One region of the Paenibacillus sp. alder61 genome, then DNA from elsewhere that is predicted to be linked to it. Evidence: riboswitches for the same ligand, from Rfam matches in the RefSeq annotation. Region 1 holds a riboswitch; each other region holds the start of a gene.
The links. A riboswitch is a leader RNA that binds a small molecule or an ion and turns the genes downstream of it on or off. The one in region 1 is predicted to bind cyclic di-AMP.

Region 1 (4,171 bases):
TTATGATGTGTTTCGTCCGAACGGGGAATTTCGGGATAAACAGATCCTGTTGTTGGACCGGCAGGACCAGCTGAAGGAAATTTCCGAAGTGTCGGATATTGTGCGTTCCATTAGCGGTTTGCACCGGGGCAAGTATCATTTGTACTACCCTGAGAATAAATTGAGACCGGTTATGGACCGGCTGCCGCGACATATCGCGGAATATTTTGAACAGGGAACATAGGAGGGACAACTCATGGAACTATTTGATACACATACGCATATGGATGCGCCTCAATTTGACGAAGACCGTCATGAAGCGATCGAACGCGCCTTGGCGCAAGGCGTGACGCGGATGATCAACATCGGTTTTAACCGCGATACGATCCCGACGACGATGAAGTTGGCGGAGACTTATGACTTCATTTATGCGGCGGTAGGCTGGCATCCGCAGGACGCCATTACGATGAAAGAAGAGGATCTCGACTGGATTGCAAATTTATGCAAACATGAAAAGGTTGTCGCTATCGGGGAAATCGGTCTGGATTACTACTGGGATACGTCCCCGAAAGAGGTCCAGCACGAGGTATTCCGCAAGCAAATCCGGCTGGCCCGAGAGCTGGGAATGCCGATTTCCATACATAACCGGGATGCCCACGAAGACGTTGTTCGGATTCTCCGCGAGGAGCGGGCGAACGAAATCGGCGGGGTCATGCATTCCTATTCGGGCAGCTGGGAAATTGCCAAAATGTGTCTGGATTTGGGATTTCATTTGTCGTTTGGCGGACCGATTACGTTTAAAAATGCAAAGCAGCCCAAAGAAGTATTGGCGAAGACTCCGCTGGACCGATTGCTGATCGAAACGGATTCCCCATATTTGACTCCCCACCCATTTCGTGGGAAAAGAAACGAGACCGGGCATGTCCGTTTGGTCGCCGAGGCCGCTGCCGAGTTAAAGGGGATCTCGGTGGAGGAAATCGCTGAAATTACAACTCAAAATGCGCTGGAACGATTTGGTATCTCGAGTAATCGGGAGAAAAACGGGTGAAAAAAAGAGTATTTCGGAAAGATTAATGCTTTTTAACCAACTCCAGTGAGTATATTACATTTTTTTAACCAATTATTAAAATAAACGTTGTTGATTCGTCCTTTACAACATGCATCGAAACAGGATAGAATCTTTTCAGTAATCGATTTGGGGTCGTTAACTTGCCGTTGACGATTCCGTTATATGGTTCCATGAACCAGTCTCGCTGAGTCTCCGAACATGGAGAACGGGGGAACCGACTACAGTGCCGAAGGGATTTCCAACCGGACTGTAATTGATTTCTTTATCGGGTCTTTGGGGTGAATTCAAGGTCATTGCGCCGTGAGCGAATGGCGGAGAAAGGGCGGCTCTCTGCGTCCTAACCCGACAGCTAACCTCGTAAGCGTACTAAGAGAGGGCAAACTCGTGCATCCTATTACACCAAGACATTCGGAAGCCACGAAAGAGAGCCTCTTACTCTTTCTAAGGCTTCTTTTGTTTTGAATAAACGTAATAGGGTCATCATACTGTGTTAAACAGGAGGTGACTTGATGCCGGGTAGACTGGGACGGGATGCGGAATGCGGCTTTCATTAGGCATTTCGTAAAAATGAAATGTAGTCACGTCATATGTAACACGATTCGACCTAGACGGCGGGACTATGAAGGAGGACGGAAGAAATGGGCATTTTCCGCAATGAGGAATCCCATGAATCGCGCTCATCCAGCATGTCTTACGCAATGCGGTGGAAACAAGAACATCTACGTCAGATTTCGGTCGTCGGAATTTTGTCCATCGCGGTAGTTCTCATCATCCTGATTTGGTTTTACAGCCAAAGCAACAAAAAAGTATACTTGGTTGTTGACGGGCAGAGTCAGCAGATCGAAACCCGGAAATCGCTGGTCAATCAAGTGCTGGAAGAACAGTCCATCGTTTTGAAGCCGGAGGATAACGTGTCTCACTCTCTGGCCAGTTCGATTCAAGACGGGGACCGGATTGTCATCCATCGCGCCGTGCCGGTCAAGGTAAGCGTGGATGGAACGACAAAGACCCATTTCACGACACAGGATAGTGTCCGGAAAGCAATCGAGGAACTTGGCGTCACTTTGGGGCAGGAAGATAAAATTACACCGGCCTTGGACAGCAAAGTCTCGGCGAACTTGAACATCAAGGTCGTCCGCGTTACCAGACATAAAATACAGACTACGCAAAACGTTCCTTTCACCGTGGTGAAAACCTCCGACAAGAACCTGCTTAAAGGAACGACGAAGGTGATGTTCCCCGGGAGCGAAGGCGTTGTAGTCCATAACATCGAAAAAGTGTATGAAGACGGAAAGTTCGTGTCCAAACACTGGCTCGGCAAAGAGGTCAAAAAGGCCGCTTCACCGAAAGTCGTTGCCGTTGGCACGAAGAAACCGACAGCAGTCGCATCCGCCAGCATTTCCCGCAGCGCCAACGCGGTTAATATCAGCGGCCTTACGACGAAAGGCGGCGTCTCTTTTAAATATAAAAAAGTGCTCAAAAACGTGACTCTTACGGCCTATTCCGCCGAGGAGGACGGCATCGGCACGCGCACGGCTTCCGGTACCCGGGTAGCGGAGGGAAGAACGATCGCGGTCGACAAGGATGTCGTTCCTTTGGGATGGTGGGTTTATATCGAAGGGGTCGGCTTCCGCAAGGCTGAAGATACCGGCGGAGCCATCAAAGGCCACAAAATGGATGTCTATTACGATTCCTTGAAATCGGCGAAGAATTTTGGACGCAAAAAAGGCCGGACCGTTTACGTCATCGGACCGACCAAACCGGAATTGAACTAACCGGAGCGTTTACTTTGCTTGGGGAATGGGATAATATTAGGATGATGAATAAGACGCGGATAAGAAGAGGAGAAATCCTCTTCTTTTTGTTATTGTGATGATGGAAACTATAAGCGGTCTTTAAACCAAAACGAGAGAGGTAAGTGCGGGGATGATCAAGGAGGTCATTGTGGTCGAGGGCCGGGACGATACGGTCGCCGTCAAACGGGCGGTGGAGGCCGACACCATTGAGACGGGAGGGTCGGCCATTAATGAGGCGACCCTACGTAAAATTGAGCTGGCTATGGAACGCCGGGGAGTCATTATTTTCACCGACCCGGATCATGCGGGGGAGCGGATCCGCAAAATCGTGGCGAAGCGGGTACCCGGCTGCAAGCATGCTTTCCTTCGGGAGGCGGACGCGACGAAGGCCGGCGACATCGGTGTGGAGAACGCCTCGCCGGAAGCCATCCGTGAGGCGTTGGAGCGAGTCCGCACCGAAGCCCCCCCGGAAGAAGAGGCGGCTCCCGCTCGGATCGACTGGGAGGACCTGCTGGAGGCCGGGTTGATCGTTCATCCGCGGGCGGCCGAGCGCCGGCGTTTTATGGGTGAACGGCTGGGAATAGGGTATTGCAACGGGAAGCAGTTTTATAAACGGCTCGCCATCTTCCGGATCAGCCGCGAAGAGTTTGCGGGTGCGCTGGCCCAATTGGAGACGAAAGAGGCGAAGAACGAATGACGATGAGAGAAGAAGTGGCAACACCGCGCCGAACGAAGGAAATTATTCAGCGGCATGGTTTTTCATTCAAAAAAAGCTTGGGTCAAAACTTTTTGATCGATCAGAATATCCTCGGCAAAATCGTCGGCGCCGCCGAATTGGACAAGTCCAAAGGGGCGCTGGAGATCGGACCGGGGATCGGCGCTTTGACGGAGAAGCTGGCGCAGCAGGCGGGGCGGGTTGCCGCCGTCGAGATCGATCAGCGGCTTTTGCCGATTCTGGAAGAAGTCCTGGAGCCCTACCCACAGGTTCATGTGATCCATGGCGATGTGCTTAAGCTTGATCTTCATGCGTTATTTGCGAGTGAATTCAAGGCATGCGAGAAAGTCAGCGTGGTGGCCAACCTGCCGTACTACGTGACAACGCCGATTTTGATGAAGCTGCTGGAAGCCGGCCTTCCCCTGGAGAACATCGTGGTGATGATTCAAAAGGAAGTGGCCGAGCGGATGGCGGCCGGACCCGGCGGCAAGGAATACGGCAGCCTCAGCATCGCCGTGCAGTATTACAGCGAGCCGGAGCTGGTATGCATCGTGCCGCACAGCGTATTTATTCCGCAGCCGAATGTGGAATCGGCGGTGATCCGGCTGAAGG
Region 2 (4,171 bases), on a different contig from region 1:
GAAAATATAGCTGAACAGCAAGCCGATGAACAACAGCTCGATCGGCCGGGAAATCACCGGATAGATCGGATACAGCGTATGGCCGAAGGCCCAGATCAACGTGGTGATGATGCTGGCGGCAAGCGTGCTGCGGAACATTTTCTTCAGCATCGGGATGCCGAACAACCGGTAAACCGCTTCCTCGCCGATGCCGGCCACCCAAGCCAGCAGCGGGAGCAGGGCCGGATAAAGCATATTATAAGGCGACTGGGTAGCATCGGTGGTGGACCACGTATGAATCGTGCGTTCCAGGATGAAGAAGATGACCGATTGCACACCGAGCAGGATCAAGGCCCAGGCGTAGCCGTCCGCCATGGATGACAGCACATGCCGCCCGTATCCGCGCTCTTTGGCTCTTGCCCACAGATTGATCCCCTGCTTGCGCCAGAGTCCGTCGCCGCCGACGAGCGAGAAGTAGATCGACGAGGCCAGGATCAGCGTGACGAGTCCCTGAACAACGAATCCGAACATCAGGAGCGTGCCGTTAACCCCTTCCGATTCCAGATACGGCAGCATATTCAAAGCCGAGCCCATCGAAATCAGAAAATAGACGGCAGCGAGCGCGATCCCGCGTTTAAAGGAAGTAAAGGCCCGCGTAAGGGCGCTGTATACAATGGCCAGAATCCCGAGCACGAACGTGAACAAGGCATACCCCGCATAGGTCAGCCAATTGGCGATCGTTTTCTGCCGCTTCACGTAATCCGTATAGCTTTGCGGCACCTCAAAAGAGCCGACGATCTCGGCAACCTGCCCGTCTTTGTAACGGATATCCAACCGGGCTCCGGCATCGCCGATGTTGTATTCTTGAAACGTTAACCGGAGGCCGGAGGCGGTTTCCTTGACGGCAGGGGAACCTTGCTCTCCATAGCCGAGAGCTTTAAGATAGGGCTCGGCCAGCTTGATTTTCTCGTCCAGGTTGAGCGCGAGCCCTTGGCTGCTCAGCAATTCATCCGGCGGGACAAGCAAATCGGTCGCCGGGATTTTTTTGAAGCCGACCGCCTTCCCCGTCGTCATATGTACGTCGATGGTGACCCCGTCCCATCCTTCTTCTGACAGGCTGAAGTAAACGCGGAACACATCATAAGGAAATTGCTTTTCATATTTTTGGAGATAATCGTCCGTTAATTTTTCTTTGGCCAAATATCCGTATACGTCGGATTGGGTTTGATAAGTGACGACAGCGTCTGGTCCGGGAGAAAGCCCCAGTTCGTCCTCCGCAAACTTAAAGGCCGCCGCCTTGGCCTGCTCCTTGGTGAGCACTTGTGCCGATTGTTCCAACTGCAGGGTTTCGGAAGCCGTTGAGGGGAGGATTTGGAGCAGGACAAACAAGACTAATCCCAGAGCGGCAAGTCCCCACAAGGTTCCGGTCTTCATCCGGCGCTGCGGTTTTGGGTCGGAATACATGTCAAAACTCCTTTTTGATTTTTTTGAATCCGTATGACAGAACAAATCGATTGTCACTGTAAAAGATAACACAGGGGGCGGTTCTTCGCCACAGAAGCGGGGGAAAACATGAGAAACCGCAATAACGACGGCAAAGAAAAGCAAGGCTTAGATAAGACGACACCCGGAAGCCTGTTTCCTCCCTTTTGAGGGTTTATCGCATTATTTCATCCAATTATCACTTTGTAGTACGCTCGAATAAGGCTTATAATCCATTTGACGAAAATGAAATGAAAAATAATGAAACTAATATGTTGGCCGAATTTCAATTGAAAACGGGGGAACCGATCTTTAGGGGTGAATTTCGCCGGCAGCAAGCGGACCGCTTGGTGCGAAAGGCGAATAGGGCAGACCTAGCAAGCCCGAATCCGTCAGCTAACCTCGTAGGCCTTTGCTGCAGGGACCAATCAAAAGGCATTGGATTTCCAGTGCTTTTTTCTTTTTTTCATTTTTGGCCAATACACAAACGAGGTGAACCGCCTTTGCGTTCCAACTGGTTTAAGTTTTCACCGCCGCAGATTCTGGTGCTGGGCTTCGCGGCCATCATCCTGTTCGGGTCTTTTCTGCTGATGCTGCCGATTTCCAGTGTGACCGGGCAAACGCTCCCCTGGATTGATGCATTTTTTACGGCGACTTCGGCAACCTGTGTGACCGGGCTAGTGGTCGTGGACACGGGCGCTTATTTCTCCACGTTCGGACAGGTGGTCATCATGCTGCTGATTCAGGTGGGGGGGCTGGGGTTCATGACGATGGCCACATTATTCTCCTTAGTGTTCAAACGTAAAATCTCGCTGAAGGACCGGCTGCTGCTTCAGGAGGCGATGAACCAGAACACGATGGAAGGCATCGTCCGGCTAATTCGCAAAGTTCTGTTGTACTCGCTGATTATCGAGTCCGGCGCCGCCCTCGTTTTCGCGATTCGCTGGGCTTTCGATATGCCGCTCGGACGGGCGATTTATTACGGAATTTTCCATGGCGTCTCCATGTTCAACAACGCCGGGTTCGATCTGTTCGGGGAATACCGGAGCCTCACCCAGTACGTTAACGACCCGATCGTCAACTTCGTGGCGATGTTTCTGATCGTATCGGGAGGGATCGGCTTTATTGTGCTGTCGGACTTGATCGAGTTTCGAAGCCGCCGCAAATTCTCACTGCATACCAAAGTCGTGCTCTCGATGACCGGCGCTTTGATCGTGATCGGGGCTGTGGTGATATTCGTGTTCGAATTTACCAACCCGAGAACGCTCGAGCCGTTGGGGTGGGGAGGGAAGTTCTGGGCCTCCTTCTTCCAGTCGGTGACGCCGAGAACGGCGGGGGCCAATACGCTGGATATCGGCGCGCTGCGGCAGGCCACCCAGTTTTTTATCATTATTCTCATGTTTATCGGCGCGTCTCCGAGTTCGACGGGGGGCGGCATCAAGACGACGACGTTCACGATTCTTGTGGGCGCGGTGATCTCCATGATCCGCGGTCGTTCGGATCTCGTGCTGTTCCGGTATCGGCTGGCCCAAGAGCGTATTTTTAAGGCCGTGACGATCACGATGCTGGCGCTGTTTCTGGTCATCGCGGTGGCCATGGTGTTGTCTACCACGGAGGACGCGAGCTTTCTGAGCATCCTGTTTGAGACGACTTCGGCATTCAGCACGGTAGGTCTGACGATGGGCCTGACCGGAAAACTTACCGTCCTGGGTAAGATTCTCATCAGTTTTACGATGTTCGCCGGTCGGCTCGGACCGCTGACCTTGGCTTATGCACTGGGGCCGAAGAAGGGTAAAGAACTATACAGACACCCTGAAGGCAAAATGATTATCGGATAAGGGGAAAGAAAAGATGAAGACACAGCAGTTTGTCGTGATCGGATTGGGACGCTTCGGCTCCAGTCTGGCGCTGGAGCTGATGGAACTCGGGTACGAGGTATTGGGCATAGACCGGAATGAAGACGTCGTCGAAGAATGGAGCCATCTGTTGACGCATGCCGTGGTTGCCGACGCCACCGATGAGGAAGTGTTGAAATCCCTCGGCGTACGCAACTTTGACTGCGGGATCGTCGCCATTGGCAACGACATTCAGATGAGTATATTGAGCGCGATTCTTCTGAAGGATCTTGGCATCAAAACGGTCGTAGCCAAAGCAATTTCGGTATTGCACGGCCGGGCCTTGGAAAAACTGGGGGTGGACCGGGTGATTTTTCCGGAGCGCGATATGGGGATTCGCGTAGCCCATCAACTTGTGACCCCCAACCTGCTCGATTATCTCGAGCTGTCCAAGGAGTTCAGCATCGTGGAATTGAAAGTGCCCGAGTGTCTGAATGGAAAAAATGTGGGCGAGTTGAATCCGCGTGCTAAGTTCGGCTGCAGCATCGTGGCGATCCACCGGGAAAGCGGCATCATCATCGCCCCGACGGCGATGGATTATTTGGCCGCCGGCGATATTATGGTCATTATCGGTGCCAACAAGAACATCGAGGAATTCGAAGCTGTCATTAACGACTAATTCCTTTTTTATAAGGTACAGAGATTACGCATAATCTGGAGTGTGAATTGGCATGGAATCGGCGGCGACGGAAGCGATCCGGCATTTTCTTATCTTAGTCATAGTTGTAATCAGTATAGGGATGGCGGCGGGGAAGCTGGCCTCCCTGCTCAAGCTGCCCGACGTCGCCGTGTTTATCGCGGCCGGTATGCTCATG
Region 3 (4,171 bases), on a different contig from region 1:
AAACCATGCAGTAGTAAGGTTTGGAAATTCCGCCGGGAGTCATTTTCTCGTACAAATCGGTAATGACGAACCCGGCCTTTTGATAGGCCCGAATCGCCCGGGTATTCCAGGTCAGAACCTCCAGGTCGATGACATCCTGCGGTTTGCGCCGCTGTGCTTCCTCCACGATCGTCAGCACAAAGCTTTTACCCAGTCCCTGGCCGCATAAATCGGGCCGCATCCCGATGCCGAGCCGTGTAACCCCCTCCATCGGGAAATATTGGGCAAACCCGGCGAGTTCGTCATCCGGGGTCAACAAAGAGACATACTGCTGCGCTCTTAAGGCCGGGTTCCCAAACTCCACGTCGAGCGCTTTCATTTGTTCCCAGGGGAGCCAGCTGTAAATATCGTATGGGGAATCGTATTTCCAGGTACAGATAGCCGCGCCGTGGCTTTCCTCCATGGGAACGATCCGGAAAGTGGTGACGGGTTTTTCCATGTTTGCGCCTCCTTAAACAATGGGAAATGAATATCGGGTGTGTCTCTCCATCGATTTGAAATTTCTATTTAACATCACTCTAACGGGAAATGGTTTGCTTGTAAAGATAGGAGGAACCTAGGTGTTTCGTCCTCCGTCAGCGGGGTAATGAGGAGTATGGGAAGATTTGGAGAGTGGGTATGGGAGAGAAAGCGGCAAACGAAAAAAAATAAATTTTGGCGGAAAGGCCATTTTCAGAAACCTTTTTGAACGGACTTTCGTTATATGGTATATAGCGAAAAAAAAACGCAGCGGTTCCGGCAAGAACCACTGCGGTGTCAGCAATGTTGAAATGAGCGCCTCAAATTAAGCAACGGGATCAAGATTCAGCATACGTGGAGTAACCGGTTTTGCTGAGAATTCTTTTGGCCCCGACATATTTGGACTTATAGTAACTGCTGTTTAATTGATCGGTACGGATTCCTTTGGATGAAGAAGCGTGCGCGAATTTTCCGTCACCGATGTAAATGCCGACGTGGGATACTTTATTCTTGCCCAAAGTATTGAAGAATACGAGATCCCCCGGCTTCAACTGGCTTTTGGCGACAGGAGTGCCTTGCTTGTATTGGGCCGAAGAGACGCGGGCCAGCTTGACGCCCATTTGCTTGAACACGTATCTGGTAAATCCGGAACAGTCGAATCCGTTCGTGGTAACCCCCCCGTATTTATAAGGCGTCCCGTATACGGACTTCACAACGCTGTTCAATTTCGTATCTGCGGCGGATACACTCCCCGTCCCTAAGGTGAACAAAATCGCCAAACTCGTCGCTGCTGCTGCAAATGTCTTTCTCATGCTGTAAAAGTTCTCCTTCCAAGGCCTGCGAGGTTAGCTTGAGGATTCGGTTGAAGGTTCCCTATGATCCCTATGTATCGGTAATCAATTCACCCAAAATGGTTCCCCCGTTTCCCGGGTGCCGGGAATTCGGCTGATCTAGTTGATGCACCCAAAGTTGTGACGTGGCGAACATTGTTTACAAAGTTGTTACTATTTACTTTGGTTATTGTACCAAGCCTGTCTTGCTTTGGCAAGTCATTCTAAGGCTGCCGGTTATTTTAAGCCGATCGTCCCGTTTATGACAAGGAGAGGCGGGTAATTTCTCCTAAGCGGGCTATGCAAAACAACCATGAAAAAACCCGCAGTCCTCGATTCGGGTGAATCGCTGCGGGCTTGTCGTAATTATTCTACATCGTCGTGATCTGTGGGTTCGCTGGTAACTTCCTCGTACTTGTCGGTACTCAGAATCCGTTTCGCCCCGACATAACGTTGTACATAATACTTCTCGCTTAATTTGCTGATAATTACGCCTTTGGAAGAAGAAGCATGGGCAAACTTGCCATCGCCGACATAAACGCCGACATGAGAAACGCCTTTACCGGATGTGTTGAAGAATACGAGATCGCCGGCAATCAGGTTTTCCTTCTCTACGGCCGTACCCATCTTGTATTGGGCGCCGGATTGATGCGGCAGTTTAATGCCGATCTTCGAAAAGACGTACATGGTAAATCCGGAACAATCGAAGCCGGCCGTTGTAGTGCCGCCGGAAGCATATTCCGTTCCCAAGGCTTTGTCGATGACGCCGTCCAATGTGGAATCGGCGAAAGCGCTGCCAGTGCCAACGGAGAAAAGAATGGCAAGACTTACTGCTGCTGCGGTCAACTGTTTCTTCAAGAAAATGCTCCTTCCAATGCCTACGAGGTTAGCTTAAGGATTCGGTTGAAGGCCCCCTATGATCCCTCTCTTGCGAGATCAATTCACCCAAAGTGGTTCCCCCGTTCCCCGTCAAGGGAATTCGGCTGTAGTATACATCCGATTTACTTACATATTCGACACCCGACACAGTTCTCCTGCCAAGGTGACAAAAATAATTACAAAATCGTTACTGAATTGTGCTGTTGCTATTGTAACAAAGGCAAGTATATTTTGGCAATGGCTATTTAGCAAGATTTAGAGGCGAAAACACAGGGAAAAGCCCCCGCATTAACGCGGAGGCCTTGTGGCGCAAGGGCTGCACAAAAGTGAAAAAAATTTAACCTTTATGTAACTTGGTTTGCCAGAGCTCATATTGAGAGGATACCGACCAAATTTGCAATAGACTGCGAATAAAAGGATAGGTTTGCTGCAAAATCATAGCGGTCAACCCGGTCCAGATCCAAGAGAAGGCCCCGCAGATGAGAAATAGGGCGGCTCCGGCCGTGCCGAGAATCAGGGATATGGCGATGCCGGGCAGCAGGTGTCGAAGGCTGATTAGTAGAGAGTTCCATATCCCCTCCTTGAACAGGAAGCCGAGTTGGGAGAACAGCAGGACTTGGCGAATGACCCAGCCGTAGACGGCCCATCCCGTCAGCAGCCCGACCATCGCAAGCAGAGGCCCCATTCGCCCGCTTTCGGGGACAAGCCAAGGCAAGAGGGTCGCCAATTGGGGGACCACCCATAGCCCGGGCAGGGCGAGCAGAATCAACTCTAACAGGAAAAAGAGGGTGACTGGCTTCCAGAATTCCTTCATCCCGCGGAAGAGGGGAAGCCCGGACCTTTGCTCCTCCGGAGGTCTCAGCCCGTAAAGAATACCGGCCTGGAACAGCGGCGTCATCAGCAGACGTAAGACAATCAGGCCTAGCAGCATCCACAAATGCTGGTGGATGGCCGGGTTCCGTCCAAGCTCGATTTGCCCCTCGATCATGTAGAGAACCCGGCTCATTTCATTCGGCGGGGGATCGGGATACCGCGACAGCAGAGCGATAACGGCCGAGTGAATCAGCCGATAGAAGAACAATCCCCAAAGCAGTTGGTACAGAAACAGGATGATTACAGAGGGAAATTGGCTTCGAACAAGCCCCCATCCATTCCGTACGTAGGTCATTATTTTCCCTCCTAAAAGTTTTGTGAGCGTTACATCTGGAGATAGCATCGTACAAAACATACTTCGTAAGCATAGGCTTAGTTTTGTGAGCGTAACATCACGGATAGCATCGTACAAAACATACTTCGTAAGCATAGGCTTAGTTTTGTGAGCGTAACATCACGGATAGCTGCGTACAGAACTTACTTCGTAAGCATAGGCCTAGTTTCGTGAGCGTAACATCACGGATAGCTGCGTACAAAAAGCATAGGCTCGGTTTTGCGGCTTACCAGACGAGGGCCCCCAGCATCGCTTCCAGCAGCTTTACGACCCCAAGCGTAGCCCGGGTTCCGGTAGGTTCGGCGACCTCCGCTCTCATGTAGTTGTTGATATGTTTGTTCTCAAGAACGAGCGAATAATCGGGATCGATCTGCACCCAGTCCAGAGGTGCCTTGTACCGCAGCGTCATCTGAACGGTTTCACCTTCGCCGTTCCAGACTTTGCGGACCGTGTGCCCGTCCTTGAAGCTGAAGAGGAGCGGAACCTTAGGGGCGCTTCCGCCCCGGCGGCTTAGCGTAACCTTCGATTCATACAGGGCCGCCCCGTTCTTGCCGGCAATGGATTGGACCGCTATGCGATCCACCGAAAAATCGGCCATTTTGCCATCGTATACATACTGGTTAAAATAAGCCTTCCAGCTTCGGCCGGTCACCTGCTCGACAATGCGTTGGAAATCGGAGGTGGTCGGGTGTTTAAACCGGAATTTTTGGCTGTAATTGTAAAGGATTCGCTTCATGGCTTTGGCTCCAACCTGGCG

Region 2: another riboswitch for cyclic di-AMP. It lies ahead of LBW89_RS17950 (TrkH family potassium uptake protein); the one in region 1 lies ahead of LBW89_RS26770 (3D domain-containing protein).
Region 3: another riboswitch for cyclic di-AMP. It lies ahead of LBW89_RS24300 (C40 family peptidase); the one in region 1 lies ahead of LBW89_RS26770 (3D domain-containing protein).

The regions. Positions count from the first base shown of each region.
Region 1 covers NZ_JAIUDG010000039.1:11,237-15,407, forward strand. The annotation lists gene LBW89_RS26760 (HD domain-containing protein) at 1-223, shown strand, start outside; gene LBW89_RS26765 (TatD family hydrolase) at 236-1,027, shown strand; cyclic di-AMP (ydaO/yuaA leader) riboswitch at 1,221-1,428, shown strand; gene LBW89_RS26770 (3D domain-containing protein) at 1,687-2,823, shown strand; gene rnmV (ribonuclease M5) at 2,975-3,541, shown strand; gene rsmA (16S rRNA (adenine(1518)-N(6)/adenine(1519)-N(6))-dimethyltransferase RsmA) at 3,538-4,171, shown strand, end outside.
Region 2 covers NZ_JAIUDG010000017.1:9,785-13,955, reverse strand. The annotation lists gene LBW89_RS17955 (CPBP family intramembrane glutamic endopeptidase) at 1-1,443, opposite strand, end outside; cyclic di-AMP (ydaO/yuaA leader) riboswitch at 1,729-1,888, shown strand; gene LBW89_RS17950 (TrkH family potassium uptake protein) at 1,965-3,299, shown strand; gene LBW89_RS17945 (potassium channel family protein) at 3,313-3,975, shown strand; gene LBW89_RS17940 (cation:proton antiporter) at 4,028-4,171, shown strand, end outside.
Region 3 covers NZ_JAIUDG010000029.1:50,704-54,874, reverse strand. The annotation lists gene LBW89_RS24310 (GNAT family N-acetyltransferase) at 1-478, opposite strand, end outside; gene LBW89_RS24305 (C40 family peptidase) at 837-1,310, opposite strand; cyclic di-AMP (ydaO/yuaA leader) riboswitch at 1,318-1,455, opposite strand; gene LBW89_RS24300 (C40 family peptidase) at 1,695-2,186, opposite strand; cyclic di-AMP (ydaO/yuaA leader) riboswitch at 2,189-2,323, opposite strand; gene LBW89_RS24295 (hypothetical protein) at 2,545-3,375, opposite strand; gene LBW89_RS24290 (M1 family metallopeptidase) at 3,641-4,171, opposite strand, start outside.